One region of the Kitasatospora sp. NPDC004745 genome, then DNA from elsewhere that is predicted to be linked to it. Evidence: predicted binding sites of a transcription regulator. Region 1 holds the regulator's gene; each other region holds the start of a gene.
What was found. The regulator HrcA, encoded in region 1, represses chaperone genes, less so after heat shock. The targets are predictions, from matches to a motif close to TTNGCACTCNGNNNNNCNGAGTGCNAA.
Positions count from the first base shown of each region.

Region 2: a site for HrcA is predicted at 2,638-2,664, ahead of groES (co-chaperone GroES). Genes of this name have one in related genera too.
Region 3: a site for HrcA is predicted at 4,288-4,314, ahead of ACFYUY_RS15655 (FmdB family zinc ribbon protein). Genes of this name have one in related genera too.

Region 1 covers NZ_JBIALK010000002.1:122,966-129,453, reverse strand. Annotated here, with positions in the region: gene dnaJ (molecular chaperone DnaJ) at 1-976, opposite strand, end outside; gene hrcA (heat-inducible transcriptional repressor HrcA) at 1,053-2,087, opposite strand; gene htpX (zinc metalloprotease HtpX) at 2,351-3,271, shown strand; gene ACFYUY_RS03995 (hypothetical protein) at 3,375-3,959, shown strand; gene ACFYUY_RS03990 (DUF3097 domain-containing protein) at 3,991-4,818, shown strand; gene ACFYUY_RS03985 (Uma2 family endonuclease) at 4,827-5,381, opposite strand; gene hemW (radical SAM family heme chaperone HemW) at 5,422-6,488, opposite strand, start outside.
Region 2 covers NZ_JBIALK010000008.1:93,664-100,151, forward strand. Annotated here, with positions in the region: gene ACFYUY_RS16525 (hypothetical protein) at 1-187, shown strand, start outside; gene ACFYUY_RS16530 (polysaccharide deacetylase family protein) at 268-1,179, shown strand; gene ACFYUY_RS16535 (methyltransferase domain-containing protein) at 1,209-2,375, opposite strand; gene groES (co-chaperone GroES) at 2,805-3,110, shown strand; gene groL (chaperonin GroEL) at 3,228-4,856, shown strand; gene ACFYUY_RS16550 (LysR family transcriptional regulator) at 5,050-6,045, shown strand; gene ACFYUY_RS16555 (WhiB family transcriptional regulator) at 6,149-6,475, opposite strand.
Region 3 covers NZ_JBIALK010000007.1:183,272-189,759, reverse strand. Annotated here, with positions in the region: gene ACFYUY_RS15670 (penicillin acylase family protein) at 1-606, opposite strand, end outside; gene ACFYUY_RS15665 (potassium/proton antiporter) at 917-2,401, shown strand; gene ACFYUY_RS15660 (MFS transporter) at 2,804-4,168, shown strand; gene ACFYUY_RS15655 (FmdB family zinc ribbon protein) at 4,326-4,655, shown strand; gene mscL (large conductance mechanosensitive channel protein MscL) at 5,311-5,730, shown strand; gene ACFYUY_RS15645 (hypothetical protein) at 5,820-6,041, opposite strand; gene ACFYUY_RS15640 (sigma-70 family RNA polymerase sigma factor) at 6,230-6,488, opposite strand, start outside.

The sequences.
Region 1 (6,488 bases):
GGTCGCCCCGGCCGCCCCCGCGCAGGTGGGTGATGCCCCGCCCGTGCAGCGGGATCGACTGCCCGGACTGGGTGCCCGGCCGGATGTCGACCTCCTCCAGCCCGTCGAGGGTCTGCAGCGGCACCTGGGTGCCGAGCGCGGCCGCCGTCATCGGGATGGTGACGGTGCAGTGCAGGTCGTCCCCGCGCCGCTGGAAGACGGTGTGGGTGGTCTCGGCGATCTCGACGTACAGGTCGCCGGCCGGGCCGCCGCCGGGGCCGACCTCGCCCTCGCCGGCCAGCTGGATCCGGGTGCCGTTGTCGACGCCCGCCGGGATCTTGACGGTCAGGGTGCGGCGGGCGCGCACGCGGCCGTCGCCGGCGCACTCCGGGCACGGGGTCGGCACGACGGTGCCGAAGCCCTGGCACTGCGGGCAGGGGCGGGAGGTCATGACCTGGCCCAGGAAGGACCGGGTGACCTGGGAGACCTCGCCCTTGCCGCGGCACATGTCACAGGTCTGCGCGGAGGTGCCGGGGGCCGCGCCCTCGCCGCTGCAGGTGGTGCAGGTGACGGCCGTGTCGACCTGGAGCTCCTTGGTGGTGCCGAACGCGGCCTCCTCCAGGGTGATCTCCAGCCGGATCATGGCGTCCTGCCCGCGCCGGGTCCGCGAGCGCGGTCCGCGCTGGCCGGCCGCGGCGCCGAAGAAGGCGTCCATGATGTCCGAGAAGCCGAATCCGGCCGCGCCGGCGCCGAAGCCGCCCGCGCCCGCGCCGCCGCCCGGGGACAGCGGGTCGCCGCCGAGGTCGTAGACCTGGCGCTTCTGCGGGTCGGAGAGCACCTCGTAGGCGGCGTTGATCTCCTTGAACCGCTCCTGCGTCTTCGGGTCCGGGTTGACGTCCGGGTGCAGTTCGCGTGCCAGGCGCCGGAACGCCTTCTTGATCTCGTCCTGCCCCGCATCCCGTCGGACGCCGAGTACCGCGTAGTAGTCCGTGGCCACCAAATGCTCCGCTTGTTCCGCCTGTAGAAGTGCTGCGACTGGACACCGCCGTTACCCGTGCAACGGCGGTCGATTGCTACGACTCGGCCAGGATCTGACCCACGTACCGCGCCACCGCACGCACCGCCCCCATTGTGCCCGGATAGTCCATCCGGGTCGGACCGATCACACCCAGTTTGGCCACGCTCTCGTCGCCCGAACCGTAACCGACCGACACCACCGAGGTGGAATTCAGCCCCTCGTAGGCGATCTCGCGCCCGATCCGGACCGTCATCCCGGCGTCCGCGGTCTCACCCAGGAGGCGGAGCAGGACGACCTGCTCCTCCAGGGCCTCCAGCACCGGCTGGATGGTGAGCGGGAAGTCGTGGCCGAAGCGGGTCAGGTTGGCCGTGCCGGCCAGCATGATCCGCTCCTCGTTCTGCTCGGCGAGCGCCTCGAACAGCGTCGCCAGGACGGTGGTGACGGTCGGCCGGTCCGCCTGCTCGAACATCGCCGGGAGCTCCTCCAGGAACCCCGGCACGTCCGGCAGCCGCTGGCCGGCGGCCCGCGCGTTGATCCGGGCCCGCAGGTCCGCCAGGACCGTCTCGCCGACGGTGCCCGGGCAGTCCACCATCCGCTGCTCGACCCGGCCGGTGTTGGTGATCAGCACCAGCATCACCTTGGTCGGGGCGAGGGCGACCAGCTCGATGTGCCGGACGGTGGAGCGCGACAGCGACGGGTACTGCACCACCGCGACCTGCCGGGTCAGCTGCGCGAGCAGCCGCACCGTGCGGGCCACGGTGTCGTCCAGGTCGACGGCGCCGTCCAGGAAGTGCCGGATCGCCCGGCGCTCGGGGGCGCTCATCGGCTTGATCTCGGCGAGCTTGTCGACGAACAGGCGGTAGCCCTTGTCGGTGGGGATGCGCCCGGCGCTGGTGTGCGGCTGGTGGATGTAGCCCTCCTCCTCCAGCGCCGCCATGTCGTTGCGCACGGTCGCCGGGGAGACCCCGAGGTTGTGCCGTTCCACCAGGGCCTTGGAGCCGACCGGCTCCTCGGTCCCCACGTAGTCCTGGACGATCGCGCGGAGCACGGCGAGCTTGCGGTCGTCCAGCTGGCGGATCTCACCGGCCATGGGGCACACACCTCCGTCTTCGCACGTTGTCCGTCTGTGTCACAGATGCTGCCGACCGCTCCGGGAAGGCCCCGGATCCGGTGACCGCCCTGGCACTCTGAACGTACGAGTGCCAGAACCGTACCTGCCAGTGTAAGGCCCGGGCCTTGAGGCAGGAACGGCCCGGCCGGAGTGATCCTGCCCGCAGTTCCCGGCGCGGGGGTGGTGCCGTGGGGCCGTCCGGGTGGCAGCATCGGAAGCGACGGCGAATGGAGGAGCAAGCGATGTCGAGCTCGGGCCAGCACACCCGTTTCGCGCCCGACCGCGGTCTGACCGGCCGCATGGTCGTGACGATGTTCGTGATCGGGTTGCTGTACGTCGGTTTCACCGGCCTGCTGATCGCGCTCCTGCGCGGCGCCTGGCCACTGATCGTCCTCATCTCCGGCGGGCTGTTCGTGGCCCAGTTCTGGTTCAGCGACAAGATCACCGAGCGGGCGATGGGCGCCCACCAGGTGAGCCCGGAGCAGTACCCGCAGCTGCACGGCACCATCGACCGGCTCTGCGCCCTCGCCGACATGCCCAAGCCCCGGGTGGCGGTCGCCGACAACGACATGCCGAACGCCTTCGCCACCGGCCGCAACCCGCAGAACGCCGTGGTCTGCGTCACCACGGGGCTGCTGCGCCGGCTGGAGCCCGAGGAACTCGAAGGGGTCCTCGCCCACGAGCTGTCGCACGTCGCCCACCGGGACGTCGCGGTGATGACCGTCGCCGGGTTCCTCGGCGTCCTCGCCGGCGCGATGACCCGGATCGCGGTGTACGGCGGCTTCATGGGCGGCGGCCGCAACAACAACGACCAGAACGCGGCCATCGTCGCCCTGATCATCCCGCTGGTGTCGATGGTCGTCTACGCCATCAGCTTCCTGCTCACCCGGCTGCTCTCCCGCTACCGGGAGCTCGCCGCCGACCGCGCCGCCGCCCAGCTCACCGGCCGGCCCAGCGCCCTGGCCTCCGCCCTGACCAAGGTCACCGGGCAGATCGCCGCCATCCCCAGCAAGGACCTGCGCCAGGCCCAGCCCTACAACGCCTTCTACTTCGCCCCCGCGCTCGGCGCCCGGGAGACCGCCGCCCAGCTGTTCTCCACCCACCCGACGCTGGAGAAGCGGCTGGACCAGCTGGCGAAGATCTCCGAGCAGCTCGGCCGCTGACCGCGGGGCTCCCCCGCCCACCGCCGCCGCGCCGCCTCACCGGCCCGCCGCCTCGTCACCCCTCCGCCCCGCCACCCCTCCGCCTCGACGCGAAAGGACCACCGTGGGAATCCTGGACGCCCTGTTCGGCCGCACCAAGCCCGTCAAGCCCGACCTCGACCAGCTGTTCGGCGTGCCGTCCGCCGCCCTCACCCTGGAGGCCGGCGCCGGGTTCACCCCCACCGGGCTCGGCTCGGTGTGCTTCGCCGCCGTCGAGGGCGCGGCCTTCGGCCAGGTCGAGCAGCAGGTGCGGGAGCTGCTGGACGCCGACACCGAGCGCGGCGGCGTCCCGGTGGAGGCCTCCAAGGACGGCTACGGCTACTCCTGGCTGCTCGCCCGGCACACCCCCGAGGAGCTGCCCGAGCTGGTGAACGACCTGCACGCGGTCAACAGCGAGCTGGAGGGGAACGGCTTCGGGCCGCAGCTGCTCTGCTCGCTGGTGGGCTTCCGCGACCCGCAGGGCCGGTCGCTCGCCCTCGTCTACCTGTACAAGCGCGGCACCTTCTACCCCTTCGCGCCGATGCCCGGCGGCGGCGAGCGGCGCAACAGCCCGCTCGAACTGCAGGTCAACGCCCTGCTCGGGAACGACCTGCGGCTGGAGAAGGACCTCAGCCGCTGGTTCCCGGTCTGGGGCGCGCCCGGACTCTGACGGTCCGTCCGCACTCCCTATAGTCGCCTGCATGCGCAGCCGCCAGTACGGACCCGACCTGACCCCGCCGTGGAAGAAGCAGACCCCCGCCCCGGAGGTGCCGGCCGACCGGGACCTGGTCGTCGAGGAGGCGGCCACCGGCTTCTGCGGCGCGGTGGTGCGCTGCGAGAAGACCGCCGAGGGCTTCACCGTCACCCTGGAGGACCGCTTCGGCAAGCACCGGGTGTTCCCCCTGGTGCCGCGCGGCTTCCTGCTGGACGGCCGGGTGGTCACCCTGGTCCGCCCGGCCGGCCCCGCCCCCGCCCGCACGCCCGGCCGCACCGCCTCCGGCTCGGTCGCCGTCCCCGGCGCCCGGGCCCGGGTGGCGCGCGAGTCGCGGATCTACGTCGAGGGCCGGCACGACGCCGAACTGGTCGAACGCGTGTGGGGCGACGACCTGCGCATCGAGGGCGTGGTCGTCGAGTACCTGCAGGGCGTGGACGACCTGCCCGCGATCGTCGCCGAGTTCGCCCCCGGCCCCGGCCGGCGGCTCGGCGTCCTGGTCGACCACCTGCTCCCCGGCACCAAGGAGCACCGAATCGCCGCCCGGGTCACCGGCGACGCCGTCCTGGTCGTCGGCCACCCGTACGTCGACGTCTGGCAGGCCGTGAAGCCCTCCTCGGTCGGCATCCCCGCCTGGCCCGACGTCCCCCGCGGCGAGGACTGGAAGCAGGGCACCTGCCGCCGCCTCGGCTGGCCGGCGGACACCCCCGCCGCCTGGAAGCACATCCTGTCCCGGGTGAACAGCTACAAGGACCTGGAACCCGAGCTCCTCGGGCGCGTCGAGGAGCTCATCGACTTCGTGACCCTCCCGGACTGACGTCCGGATCAGAGCGTTCCGAACTCACCGGTCTCCAGGGTCATCCCCAGGACGTCCACGGGGATCGGGTCCCCGAACTTGGTGGTGCGCCCGGACCAGTAGTCCGGAACGCCCGAGGCGGTCGCCGTGCGCGGCTCGGTGAGCATCAGGCACTCGCCCTTCGTCGGATCGACGATCAGGTAGACCGGGATCATCCCCCCGGCATAGATCTCCCGCTTGACGTGGTAGTCGCGGTGGACGCTCGTCCTCGAGACGACCTCGACGACGAGCGTCACCGCCGGTGCGGGGACCAGACGCCCGGGGCCCTCGACGGCGCCCCGCTCGATCACCACCAGGTCGGGCTGCGGCTCGCTGCCGTCCGCGGGGAACGCCACGTCCTGGGTCTGGAGCCGGTGCCAGCGGCCACGGGGAATCTGGTCGACGATGGACTCGATGATGAGGTTGTGGACCATGTCCGGCCCGGCCATCATCACGATTTCCCCCCTGATGAGCTCGGCCTTGACGCCTTCCGGGACCTCCAGGTTCTCGAAGATCCCCATCATCCGGTCATCGATGGCGGTCACTGCGCGCTCCCTCCGACGGCTGACACCACGTTAACGGCCGTCAGTCCACCAGGTCACGCACGACCGCGTCGGCGAGCAGCCGGCCCTGGAGGGTCAGGGTGGCGCGGCCGTCGGCGTACGTCCCCGCGGCGAGGAGGCCGTCGGCGAGGTGGCGGTCGGCGGCCCGGCGGCCCGCGGCGGTGAGCAGCTCCAGGGGGATGCCCTCGGCGAGGCGCAGTTCCAGGAGGACGCGTTCGACGCGGCGGTCCTCCTCGGTGAGGACCTCGCGGGCCTGCGCGGGGGTGCGGCCCTCGGCGAGGGCCTGCGCGTAGGCGGCCGGGTGCTTGGCGTTCCACCAGCGCACGCCGCCGACGTGGCTGTGCGCGCCGGGGCCGGCGCCCCACCAGTCGGCTCCGGTCCAGTACAGCTCGTTGTGGCGGCAGCGGCCCTCCGGGGTGGTGGCCCAGTTGGACACCTCGTACCAGGAGTAGCCGGCGGCGGCGAGCGCCTGCTCGGCGATCAGGTAGCGGTCGGCGTGCACGTCGTCGTCGATCATCGGCAGTTCGCCGCGCTTGACCCGGGCGGCCAGCCGGGTGCCCTCCTCGACGATCAGGGAGTAGGCGGAGACGTGGTCCGGTCCGGCGCCGATCGCGGCGTCCAGGGAGGCCCGCCAGTCGTCGTCGGACTCGCCCGGGGTCCCGTAGATGAGGTCCAGGTTGACGTGCTCGAAGCCGGCCCCGCGGGCCTCGGCGACGCAGGCCTCGGGGCGGCCGGGCGTGTGGTGGCGGTCGAGCAGCTGCAGGACGTGCGGGCGGGCGCTCTGCATGCCGAAGGAGATCCGGTTGTAGCCGCCCTCGCGCAGCTCCGCCAGGTAGGCCGGGTCGACGGACTCCGGGTTGGCCTCGGTGGTGACCTCGGCGTCCGGGGCGAGCCCGAACTCCTCGCGCAGCGCGGTGAGCATCTTCACCAGGTCCCGGGCGGGCAGCAGGGTGGGGGTGCCGCCGCCGAGGAAGACCGTCTGCACGGGGAGGTCGACCGGGCCGAGCACCTTGCGGGCCAGCCGGATCTCGGCGACCACGTTGTCCGCGTAGGTCTCCTGGGAGGCGACGGCCCCGGAGGAGCGCAGCT
Region 2 (6,488 bases), on a different contig from region 1:
GGTGGCGCTGCCGGCGCTGCGCGGCTCGCCCGGGCTGGAGCGCACCGAGCTGTTCGGCGCGCCCGGTGAGCGGGTGCTGCTGATCACCTGGTGGGCCGGCGAGGCCGTACCGGTCGCCGAACCGCCGGCCGAACTGCTCGGCCGCCCGGTGCACCGCTGGTCCTTCACCAGTCAACACGTCGAGTAGGGCCTCACCGGGAACCGCGACCCGGCCCGTTACCGTGCATAGCTGATAAGAAGCTGGACGGATCCGGGGAGCGCGGTGCGGTGAGCAGGGACGGGCGGAGCAGGACCAGGACGTACGCGGTGGGGGCGCTGGCCCTGCTGGCCCTGGCCACCGGATGCGGGGACAACGGCGGCGGCACCGCCGCCGCCCCGGCCCCTGCCGGGACCTCGGCGGGCGTGCCGCAGCCCACCGGCGGCGCCGCGTCGACCGGCCCGGCCGGCACGCCCGCCCCCGCCCCGGCGGCCGGTGACGCGGCGGCCTGGGCGAAGTGGAACCTCAAGCCGCTGGCGCCGGCCCCCGCACCGCCCGCCGACAAGCCCGTCAAGCTCGAACGGACGGGCACCGTACCGGTGTTCAGCGACATCAAGACGAGCGACAAGGTCGTCTTCATCACCATCGACGACGGCGCCGAGAAGGACCCGAAGTTCGTCGAGATGCTGACCGAGCTGAAGGTGCCGATCTCGATGTTCCTGACCAAGGACATCGTCAAGAACGACTACGGCTACTTCAAGCCGCTGCAGGCCCTGGGCAACCACATCCAGAACCACACCGTCAGCCACCCGGTGATGAGCAAGATCCCGCCGGAGAAGCAGAAGTCCGAGATCTGCGACGACCAGGCCGCGCTCACCCAGCAGTACGGCACCGCCCCGCTGCTGTTCCGCCCGCCCTTCGGCGACGGCGCCAACACGCCGACCCTGAACACCTCGGTGCAGCAGTGCGGCCCGCGCGCGATCGTGCTGTGGCGCGAGTCGATGCAGATCCACGACATGCAGTACCAGGCGGCCGACAAGAAGCTGAAGTCCGGTGACATCATCCTGGCGCACTTCCGTGGCCCCAAGGAGCTCAAGGGCGCCACGATGACCCAGATGTTCGCCGACCTGCTGGCCCGGATCCAGGAGCAGGGCTTCTCGGTGGCCCGGCTGGAGGACTACATCCAGCCCCCGGCCTCCTAGGAGCCGTCCGGGAGCCGCCCGGCGGCCCGTCAGGCCGGGTGGCCGAGCATCATCAGCGGGCCGTGGTCGGTGCGGCTGAGGATCACCGTGACGGAGTTCGGGCCCGAGGGCTTGAGCTGGCGGCGCAGCTCCTCCGGGGTGATCGCCATCCCGCGCTTCTTGATCACCACCGTGCCGACCCCGCGCTCGCGCAGCAGCGCCTTCAGCTTCTTGATGTGGAACGGCAGCACGTCGGTGAGCTCGAAGGCGTGCGCGTACGGGGTGGGGACCAGGCGGTCCGAGGTGAGGTAGGCGATCTTCGGGTCGATCAGCCGGCCGCCCACCTGCTCGGCCACCTCGGCCACCAGGTGGGCCCGGATCACCGCGCCGTCCGGCTCGTACAGGTAGCGCCCGACCGGGCCGGCCGGCGGGTCGGGCAGGTCGCCGCCGGTCAGGCTGGCGGCCTGCGGCAGCAGGGTGGCGCGGTGCGGTCGGGAGGCCCCGGTGCCGAACCAGAGCACCGCCTCCTTGACGTCGCCGTGGTCGGAGACCCACTCCGCCTCGGCGTCGGCCGGGACGGCCTCGTGCGGAATGCCCGGGGCGACCTTCAGCGCGCCGATCGGGGTCCGGCGCCCGGCCTCGATCGCCCAGGACAGCGGCGGGGCGTACGCCTCGGGGTCGAACACCCGGCCGCGGGCGGTCCGCCGGGCCGGGTCGGTGAACACCGCGTCGTAGCCGGTCACGTCCATGTCGGCGACGTCCGCGCACTCCACCCGGACCAGGTCGGACAGGCCCAGCGCGGCCGCGTTGGCGGCGGTGGCCGCGCAGGCCGCCGGGTCCCGGTCGACGGCCAGCACCTCGATGCCGGCCCGGGCCAGCGCCAGGACGTCCCCGCCGATGCCGCAGCACAGGTCGGCCAGGCGCCGGACGCCCAGGTCGGCGAAGCGGCGCGCCCGCCACTCGGCCACGCTGCGGCGGGTGGACTGCTCGACGCCGTTGGGCGTGAAGTACATGAGGTCGGCGTCCGCCCCGAACTTCGCCCGCGCCCGCTGCCGCAGCCGGGCCTGTCCGAACGCCGCCGACACCAGCTCCGCCGGGTGCCCCCGCCGCAGCCGGGTGGCCAGCGCCAGCTCCTCCTCGGGCGCGAACTCGCGCAGCTCGGCGAGCAGGGCCTGGCCTTCGGCGGTCAGCAGGGGCTGGAGGTTCTCGGTGTCCACGGGCCCATTCTGACCGGTTCCGGAGGAACCCCGCGGATCCCGGCCGGCCGCGGCGGAGCGGGAGGGCGGGGCGGGCCCGGGCGCCGGCGCCGACCCGGATCCCGGTCGGCGCCCGGCGGTTTCGGACCGGCCGCCGCGGAGCAGGAAGGCGGTGACCGGCACGGCGCCGGGCAGCGGGCCGGGCGACGCCTCCCCGGCCCGGCCGCCCCGGGCGCACACGTGTACGACCACCCGTCCGTTGCCGGGATCCGCGGGCGCGCCGTTGGCACTCTGGTTGACTGAGTGCTAACACGGGCCTATGGTCGTCCTTGGCACTCCCCACTGGGGGAGTGCTAACGCGAAGACGCGTGCCTGACCCCCGCGACGGCAGGCCCGCAGGTTCGCTCCTACCCGTTAGAAACCCCGTAATCTCCGAAGGGGAGCTCGGACGTGACCACCAGCAGCAAGGTTGCCATCAAGCCGCTTGAGGACCGCATCGTGGTCCAGCCGCTCGACGCCGAGACCACCACGGCCTCCGGCCTGGTTATCCCGGACACCGCCAAGGAGAAGCCCCAGGAGGGCGTCGTCCTGGCCGTCGGCCCGGGCCGCTTCGAGGATGGCCAGCGTCTGCCGCTCGACGTCGCCGTCGGTGACATCGTCCTGTACTCGAAGTACGGCGGCACCGAGGTGAAGTACCAGGGCGAGGAGTACCTCGTCCTCTCCGCCCGCGACGTTCTCGCCATCATCGAGAAGTAAGTCGTCCCGACCCGCCCCGGATCCGTGTCACTTCGTGACAGTGGCCCGGGGCGTGGTCGTTGGTTCACGTAATCCGGCGACCGGTGGGCCGGTCGCAGCCCCGAAGGAATAGGGAACATGGCGAAGATCCTGCAGTTCGACGAGGACGCCCGCCGCTCGCTGGAGCGCGGTGTCAACAAGCTGGCCGACACCGTCAAGGTGACCATCGGCCCCAAGGGCCGCAACGTCGTCATCGACAAGAAGTTCGGCGCCCCGACCATCACCAACGACGGTGTCACCATCGCCCGTGAGGTCGAGCTGGACGACCCGTACGAGAACCTCGGCGCGCAGCTCGTCAAGGAGGTCGCCACCAAGACGAACGACGTCGCGGGTGACGGCACCACCACCGCCACCGTGCTGGCCCAGGCCCTGGTCAACGAGGGCCTGCGCAACGTCGCCGCCGGTGCCGGCCCGGCCGCCCTGAAGAAGGGCATCGACAAGGCCGTCGCCGCCGTCTCCGAGCACCTGCTGTCCGTCGCCCGCGAGATCGAGGGCAAGGACGACGTCGCCGCCGTCGCGTCCCTCTCCGCGCAGGACACCCAGGTCGGCGAGCTGATCGCCGAGGCGATCGACAAGGTCGGCAAGGACGGTGTCATCACCGTCGAGGAGTCGAACACCTTCGGCGTGGAGCTGGACTTCACCGAGGGCATGCAGTTCGACAAGGGCTACCTGTCGCCGTACTTCGTCACCGACGCGGAGCGTCAGGAGGCGGTCCTCGAGGACCCGTACATCCTGATCAACCAGGGCAAGATCTCCTCCATCCAGGAGCTGCTGCCGCTGCTGGAGAAGATCCTGCAGGGCGGGGCCTCCAAGCCGCTGCTGATCATCGCCGAGGACGTCGACGGCGAGGCGCTGTCCACCCTCGTGGTGAACAAGATCCGCGGCACCTTCAACGCCGTCGCCGTCAAGGCCCCGGGCTTCGGCGACCGCCGCAAGGCGATCCTCGGCGACCTGGCCACCCTGACCGGCGGCACGGTCATCTCCGAGGAGGTCGGCCTCAAGCTCGACCAGGTCGGCCTGGACGTGCTGGGCACCGCCCGCCGCGTGACCATCACCAAGGACGAGACCACCGTCGTCGACGGCGCCGGTGACGCCGAGGCCGTCGCCGGCCGCGTCGCCCAGATCAAGGGCGAGATCGCCGCGACCGACTCCGACTGGGACCGCGAGAAGCTGCAGGAGCGCCTGGCCAAGCTGGCCGGCGGCGTCTGCGTCATCAAGGTCGGCGCCGCCACCGAGGTGGAGCTGAAGGAGCGCAAGCACCGCCTCGAGGACGCCATCTCGGCGACCCGCGCCGCGGTCGAGGAGGGCATCGTCGCCGGTGGTGGCGCCTCCCTCGTCCACGCCGCCAAGGTGCTGGAGGACGGCCTGGGCCTGTCGGGCGACGAGGCGACCGGTGTCGCGGTCGTCCGCAAGGCGCTGCACGAGCCGCTGCGCTGGATCGCCCAGAACGCCGGCCTCGAGGGCTACGTCATCACCCACAAGGTCGCCGAGCTGGAGACCGGCCACGGCTACAACGCGGCCACCGGCGAGTACGGCGACCTGCTGAAGGCCGGCGTCATCGACCCGGTCAAGGTCACCCGCTCCGCCCTGGAGAACGCCGCCTCGATCGCCTCCCTGCTGCTCACCACCGAGACCCTCGTGGTGGAGAAGAAGGAGGAGGAGGCCGACAACGGTCACTCCCACGGCGGCCACGGCCACTCGCACTGACGCCCGAACCGTCTGACCGGAGGCCCGGCCGCACCCCTCACGGGGCGCGGCCGGGCCTTCCGGCTGTGTTTTCGCCCGCTCGCGGGAGGAGGGCTCGGGGCGGGGCCGTCGGCCGTTGGCCTTCCGGCTGTGTTCCATCCTTCAACTATCAGTAGAATTTTGCGCACAGCAAAGATTGCCTTATAACTGAGGCATGATCGAGGCCCGCCACCTGCGCGTCCTGCGTGCCGTCGCCCGCACCGGCTCCTTCTCCGCCGCCGCCCGCGAGCTGGGGTGCACGCAGCCCGCCATCAGCCAGCAGATGAAGGCCCTGGAGAAGTCGGTGGACACTCCGCTGGTGGTCCGTTCGGGCCGGGGCATGCAGCTCAGCGAGGCCGGGCGGGTGCTGCTCAAGCACGCCACCGGGATCCTGGCCGGGCTCTCCGCGGCCGAGGAGGAGGTGGCCGCGATCGCCGGGCTGCGGGCCGGGCGGGTGCGGCTGGTCTCGTTCCCGACCGCGAGTTCCACCCTGGTGCCGCCCGCTGTCGCCCGGCTGCGGGACGGCCATCCGGGGGTGCGCGTGTCGCTGGTCGAGGCGGAGCCGCCGGAGTCGCTGGCGATGCTGCGCGGCGGTGAGTGCGAGATCGCGCTGGCCTTCCGGTACCCGCAGTCGAACGGTGCCGCGGCGCTGCCGGCGCCCGCCCACGGGACGCCGCGCGAGGCGCGGGCCGAGGCCAACCTGGAGGCGCAGCAGCTGAGCGCCGGCACCGACTGGTCCGATCTGGTGGTCACCCCGCTGCTCGACGACCCGCTGGTGGGGCTGCTGCCCGCCGCGCACCCGCTGGCGGGCCGCGGCGGGCCGGTGGGGCTGGCCGAGCTGGCGGAGGAGCAGTGGATCGCGGGCTGCCCGCAGTGCCGGGGGCACCTGGTGGAGCTGTGCGCGGGGGCGGGCTTCGAGCCGCGGATCGACTTCGCGACCGACGACTACCCGGCGGTGGTCGGCCTGGTGGCGGCCGGGCTGGGGGTGGCGGTGCTGCCCCGGCTGGCACTGGAGTCGGTGCGCCCCGACGGGGTGTCGACGGTGCCGGTGCGGACGGCCGCGGGGGCGCCGGCGGTGCGGCAGGTGGTCGCGCTGACCCTGCCGGACCTGGCCGAGGTGCCGGCCGTGGCGTTGATGCTGGAGCGCCTGGCGGGGGCGGCCGGCCGCTGAGGCCCGGCGGCCCCGCGGCGGCCCCGGGTGCCCCGGGAGCGGGGTGGAGCAGCCTGAGGCGCCGCGAAGAAACGTTTCTTCACGGCAGGCCGTCGAGGCGGGGCTAGCGCTGCGCGATGGCCGGCGGGGTCAGCGGGACCTCGACCAGCCGGTGCCGGGAGCGGCCCAGCATCTCCTCGCGCTCGTCCTCGGTCATCCCGCCCCAGACGCCGTACGGCTCGCGGACGGCGAGCGCGTGCGCCGCGCACTCGGTGATCACCGGGCAGCGCATGCAGACCTCCTTGGCGCTGGCCTCGCGCGAACTCCGCGCGGCCCCGCGTTCGCCCTCGGGGTGGAAGAAGAGCGAGCTGTCCACGCCACGGCAGGCTGCGGAGAGCTGCCAGTCCCACAGGTCCGCGTTGGGGCCGGGGAGGCGGGAGAAATCTGCCATGGCTCATTCCCTT
Region 3 (6,488 bases), on a different contig from region 1:
GAGGTTCCCGGAGAGGTTCCAGGCCATCGCCTTGAGCCAGGCCACCGAGTCGACCGGGGTCCACTGCTCGGGCTTGTAGTCGCCGTTGACGGCACCGAGCAGCGCGTACTCCAGGGAGGCCTTCTCGCCCCCGGGATGCTCGGCGAGCCAGGCGTTCACGCCGTCCGCGTAGGCCTGCAGGTACTTCTTGGTCTCCGGCGACAGCTTGGTGTCGAACTCCTTCTGCGCGACCTGGCGCCAGCCCATGGTGCGGATGAAGGCGTCGGTGTCGACCTGGCCGTCGCCGAACATCTCGGAGAGCCGCCCGGCGGTGATGTGCCGGCGGACGTCCATCTCCCAGAACCGGTCCTGCGCCTGGACGTAGCCCTGGGCGCGGAAGAGGTCCTCGGAGGTGTCGGCGTAGAGCTGGGGGATGCCGTTGGCGTCCCGCTTGACGTCGACCGGCGCGCTGAGGCCCGCCACCTTGACGCTGCCGTCGACCTCGGGGAAGGACGCGCGGACCGCGGTGACCCCGCGGTAGCCGCCGTAGCCGACGCCGGCCACCAGCAGCACGACCAGCACGATCACGAACAGACGGGCGCGCCGGAACTTCTTCGAGCGGGGCATCTGGGTCCTTGCGGTCCTGACTTCGGGGCGGGCGGGCGTGTCCAGGGCCTGGGGCCGTGACAGGGCACCACATTAGGCCGAGTCGGCCGAGCACCGTGCACGGGGGACGCTCCGCACGGGATCGGAGGAGGTCAACGGGGAGTCCCGGAAGGGCTGGTGGGGGCCCGGGGAGGACAGGAAACTAAAGATATGGCAAAATGTTAGACTGCGTAACGATCCGCAAGGGGAGCATTGACGACTTCTTAACGGGCCCCCCTTCGCCAGCACGACCGACACCCCGCCCGCCCCTGCCTGCCCGAGGTGCCACTGCGTGAACATCGACCACCTGAACCAGCTGCTCCTTGAGTTCTCCGTGATCCTGCTGGTCGCAGTGGTCGCCGTGCGCATCTCCACCCGATCAGGCCTGCCCAGCCTGCTGATCTACCTCGGGATCGGCGTCGCGCTGGGCCAGAACGGCATCGGCGTCACCTTCAACAACGCCGAGCTCACCCAGGTGCTCGGCTACGCGGCGCTCGTGGTCATCCTGGCCGAGGGCGGCCTCAAGACGAGCTGGCGCGAGGTCAGACCGGTCATGCCGGCCGCCACCGCGCTCGCCACCGTCGGCGTCGGGATCAGCGTGTTCGTCACCGCGGCCGGCGCGCACTGGCTGGTCGGCCTGGACTGGCGCACCTCGATGCTGCTCGGCGCGATCGTCTCCTCCACCGACGCCGCCGCCGTCTTCTCCGTCCTGCGGATGGTCCCGCTGCCGCACCGGCTCACCGGCCTGCTGGAGGCCGAGTCCGGGTTCAACGACGCCCCCGTCGTCATCCTGGTCGTCGCCTTCGCCACCGTCGGCGAGCTGGACTCCTGGTACGTCCTGGTCGGCACGATCGTCGCCGAGCTGGCGATCGGCACCGCCGTCGGGTTCGCGGTCGGCAAGATCGGCGCGTACGGGATCAAGCACGTCGCACTGCCGTCCTCCGGCCTGTACCCGATCGCCGTGATGGCGCTCACCGTGCTCGCCTACGCCGGCGGCGCGCTGCTGCACGGCTCCGGCTTCCTCGCCGTCTACATCTGCGCGGTGATCCTCGGCAACGCCAAGCTGCCGCACGGCCCGGCCGTCCGGGGCTTCGCCGACGGACTGGCCTGGATCGGGCAGATCGGCATGTTCGTGCTGCTCGGCCTGCTCTGCACGCCCGAGACCATGGGCTCCTCGGTCGCCCCCGCGCTGGTCATCGGCGGCGTGCTGGTGTTCCTCGCCCGGCCGCTCTCGGTGGTGCTCACCATGACCCCGTTCAAGGTCCCGGGGCGGGAGCAGGCGCTGCTGAGCTGGGCCGGACTGCGCGGGGCGGTGCCCATCGTGCTGGCCACCATCCCGGTGGTGTCGGGCGCGCACCGGGCCGAGGACGTCTTCAACATCGTCTTCATCCTGGTCGTCGTCTTCACCCTGCTGCAGGGCCCGACCCTGCCCTGGGTGGCCAAGCGGCTGCGGGTCGGCGAGGGCGCCATGGGCCAGGACCTCGGCATCGAGTCCGCCCCGCTGGAGAAGCTGCACGGCCACCTGCTGTCGGTCGCGCTCTCGCCGACCTCGCGGATGTCCGGCGTGGAGATCAGCGAGCTGCGGCTGCCCAAGGGGGCGGCGGTCACCCTGGTGGTGCGGGAGGGCAACTCCTTCGTGCCGGACAAGGCGACGGTGCTGCGCGGCGGGGACGAGCTGCTGGTGGTCACCACGGACGAGGTCGGCGAGGCGGCCGAGCGGCGCCTGCGGGCCGTGGACCGGGGTGGCAAGCTCGCGGGGTGGCTGAACGGGCGGTGAGCCCGGGCGGGGTGCGGCGGCGGGGTCTCGCGGCGGAGGTCTCGCGGCGGAGGTCTCGCGGCGGGGCCGGGCCGGGTGGCGGCGGCGGGTGGCGGCGGGTTGAGGGTGGCTTTCAAGGCTTAACGCGCCGTTCACCTTCAATAGGCAGGACAGTTTTGGATTTGCCCTGTAGTATGGTGGCCAGCGCGACATCTACGCGCGTATATGTATGATGGATACACCACACCCAGCATCTGCCTGACGCAGAGTTGGCGCGACCGCTCGGCGGCCGCGGTCCGGCCCCGGCCCACACGCCGGACCGGCCCGGTATCTACCCCGGTCGACGCGCGAGAGGACGACTCTCGGCGCCGTCGGGGCCACACCATGCCCTGCCGCGCTACCAGGCAGCAGGAAGGACCGACCGTGACGGCCCGCCGAACGGTCGACAACGCCGAGGACGCCGGCGCCACCAGCGCGCCCGCCCGCGTCGGCTACGGGGCGCTGCTCCGCACGCCCGGCGCCTGGACGTTCCTGGTGCCCGCGTTCGTCGCGCGGCTGCCCTACGCGATGCTCAGCATGGGCATCCTGCTGCTCGTCAAGGACACCCACGGCTCCTACGGCACCGCCGGCACCGTGACCGCCGTCGCCGCCGTCTCGCAGGCCCTGATCGGCCCGCAGACCGGCCGCCTCGCGGACCGGTACGGACAGGCCACCGTGCTCGTCCCCACCGTCCTGGTGCACGCCCTGTCGGTCGGCGTGCTGATCGCCCTCGCGCTCGGGCACGCCCCGGCCTGGAGCCTGTTCCTGGCCGCCGTCCCGGCCGGTGCGAGCGTGCCGCAGATCGGCGCCATGGTCCGCGCCCGCTGGGTCGCCACCTTCGGCGCCGAGGGCGCGTCCGCCACCTCCGCCGCCAAGGTGAGCACCGCGTTCGCCTTCGAGTCCGTGACGGACGAGTTCACCTTCGTGGTCGGCCCGATCGTGGCAGCCAAGATCGCCACCTCGGTCAACCCCTCCGCCAGCCTGATCGCCGAGGCCGCGCTGACCCTCGTCGGCGGCCTGGTCTTCGCCACCCAGCGGCGCACCGCGCCCGCCCGGATCACGCCGCGCCCCGGCGCCCGGCGCGCCTCCGCCCTCTCCTCGCCCGGCGTCCGGCTGCTGGCCGGCGTCACCCTCGGGGTCGGCGCCGTCTTCGGCGGCATGCAGGTCTCGGTGAACGCCTTCGCCGACTCGGTCGGCCAGCACGACGCCTCCGGCACCGTGTACGGGATCTTCGCCGGCGGCTCGATGGTGGCCGGCGTGCTCTACGGCGTGATCGCCTGGCGGCACGCGGTGCAGCAGCGGATGATCGCCAGCTACGCGCTGCTGGTCCTGGGCTGCTCGACGCTGTGGGCCATGCCCAACCTGGTCGCGCTCTCCGTCGCCGGGCTGGTCTGCGGCCTGGCCATCGCACCGACCCTGATCAGCGGCTACACCCTGGTCGAGACGCTGGTCGAGGACGGCGCCAAGACCGAGGCCTTCACCTGGCTGACCGGCGCCATCGGCCTCGGCCTGGCGGTCGGCTCGATGGTGGCCGGCCAGCTGATCGACGCCAACGGGCCGTCCGCGGGCTTCCTGGTGCCGGTGATCGGCGCCGGCCTCGGCCTGGTCGCGCTGGTCGCGCTGCGACACCTGCTGGTCGCGCCCGGCGGCGCGGTCGGCGCCGGCGGTGCGGACGGGGCGACCGCGGCGGACGCGGCCCCGTCGGAGCACGCCGCGGCGCGGCAGCTGGTGGGTGCGGCCAAGGGCTGAGCCGGTACCCGCGGTCCGCGCCGGACCACCACCCCGGAACGGCGCGGGCGTTCAACCCGGCTCATCTCACACCGGAGTCGCTGGACTGATCCCGCGGAATGCCGCATCATTGACCATCGTTAGCACTCATCAGGCGAGAGTGCCAGGAGGAAGACAAGTGCCCACGTACCAGTACCAGTGCACCGAGTGCGGCAACGGCCTGGAGGCGGTGCAGAAGTTCACCGACGAGGCGCTGACCACGTGCCCCGACTGCCAGGGACGACTGCGCAAGGTCTTCTCGGCCGTGGGCGTCGTGTTCAAGGGCTCGGGCTTCTACCGCACCGACAGCCGCTCGTCCTCCAGCAGCTCGGTGGGCTCCGGCGGCTCGGCGTCGACCGGCTCGTCCTCGACGTCCTCGAACGGCTCGTCCTCGACCTCGACGTCCTCCTCGACGTCCTCCGCCTCGAGCTCCTCGAGCGCTTCGAGCCCGGCTCCGGCCGCGAGCTGATCACGGCGCCGGCCCGGCCGGCACCGTCGACGACACGGGACAGGCCCGTCACCCCCGCTCCGCGCGGGGGCGGCGGGCCTTCTCGTCGTTCCCGGGCGTCGTTCCGGGCCTCCTTCGTCGTTCCGGGCCTTTCTGGCGGTCCCAGGCCCTTCTGGTGGCCCCGGACCGGCCCGGTCGTCAATCCGGCCGGCCGTACTCACTCCTGCGGGTGTACGGATTCGTCCACAGGGGCCGGGTTGTCCACAGGCTGCGGATAACGGCTTCCCGCGGCGGCGCCGGGCGCCCATCGTGTGGGTCAGCAGAACGCGGCCGGCCCGGCAGGGGCCGGCGCCCTACGACCCCGGTGGTGCCGATGTCCTCCCCGATCCTCTCGATCCCGCTGCCCGCGCCCACCGTCCCGCCCCGGCAGGAGGTGCCCCGGTTCCCGCCGATCCGGCGCGGCGCCGGCCGGTGGCACCGCTGGCGGCACGTCGTACGGCGGCGGGCCGGGGTGCCCGCGGCGGTGCTGCTCGCCGTGGCCGCGGCACTCGCGGTCGGGCCCGCCCGGGCCGGGCTGCCGCCCCCTCCGGGCGGCGCGGTGGGCCGGACGGGTTGTCAATCCGGAGCACTGGAAGATCACCCGTAACCGGGCGACGACTTCGTCGTTCACGGCGGCATGAAAGGCTTCAAGGAATTCCTGCTGCGCGGGAACGTCGTCGAACTCGCCGTCGCCGTCGTCATCGGCGCGGCCTTCACCAACATCGTCAACGCCTTCGTCAAGGGCGTGATCAACCCGATCGTCGGCGTGTTCGGGGCCAAGGACCTGGCGTCCTACAGCTCCTGCCTCAAGGGCCCCTGCGAGGTGAGCCCCACCGGCGAGGTCGTGTCCGGGATCTTCATCCTGTGGGGATCGGTGCTCAGCGCCGTCCTGCAGTTCATGATCACCGCGGCCGTCGTCTACTTCTGCCTGATCGTCCCCATGAACCGGTTCACCGCGCGGCGCAAGACCCTCGCCGAGTCCACCGCGGAGGCCGAGGCCAAGGAGGTGCTGCTGCTCACCGAGATCCGCGACGCGCTGGTCACCGCCCGGAGCTGACGGGCCGCACCACCCGCCCGGCCCCCGTCCGCGCCACGTCCGTTCCCGTCCCGTCCGTTCCCGTCCCCTTCGGCGCCGCTCGGCGCCGTTCAGTCCCCGTGGTGCGGCGGGCGCTGGTTCAGGTACCAGTCCAGCCCCCGCCCACCGCTCTCCCCCGCCCCGGGGCGGTCGCCCCAGCCGGCGTCGGTGTCGTCGCTCGACTGCTGGTCCAGCGGGTCACGGAAGACCAGCCGGGCCTTGGCCGCGGCCGGCTGCTCCTCGCGCTTCCGCTGGCCCCGGTCCTGCTCCTGCTCCTGCTCCTGCTCTTCCACCCTGCTCACTCCGCTGCTCGCCCGGATCGTTCCGCCCTCAAGCCTAGGCTCCGCGAACCGCGGGCCCCGGTGCGGAGTTCTCCGCACCGGGGCCCGGGAGGCCGGTCCGGTCGCGTGCCACGGCCGGGCGGCTCGCTCGGACCGGTGGGCCGGGTCGGTCGGCCAAGCCGCTCGGTCAGGCCGCTCGGTCAGGCCGCTTCGAAGCCCGCGTGGTCCGCGATCTTCTTCAGCTCGGCCAGCGCGTGCTTCTCGATCTGGCGGATCCGCTCGCGGGTGAGGCCGTGCTGCTTGCCCACCTCGGTGAGGGTGCGCTCGCGGCCGTCCTCCATCCCGTAGCGGGAGCGGATGATCGAGGCCGTGCGGTCGTCCAGCCGCCCGATCAGGTCGTCCAGCTCCTCGCGGCGCAGCATGACCATCACGGCGTCCTCGGGGGACGTCGCCCCGGTG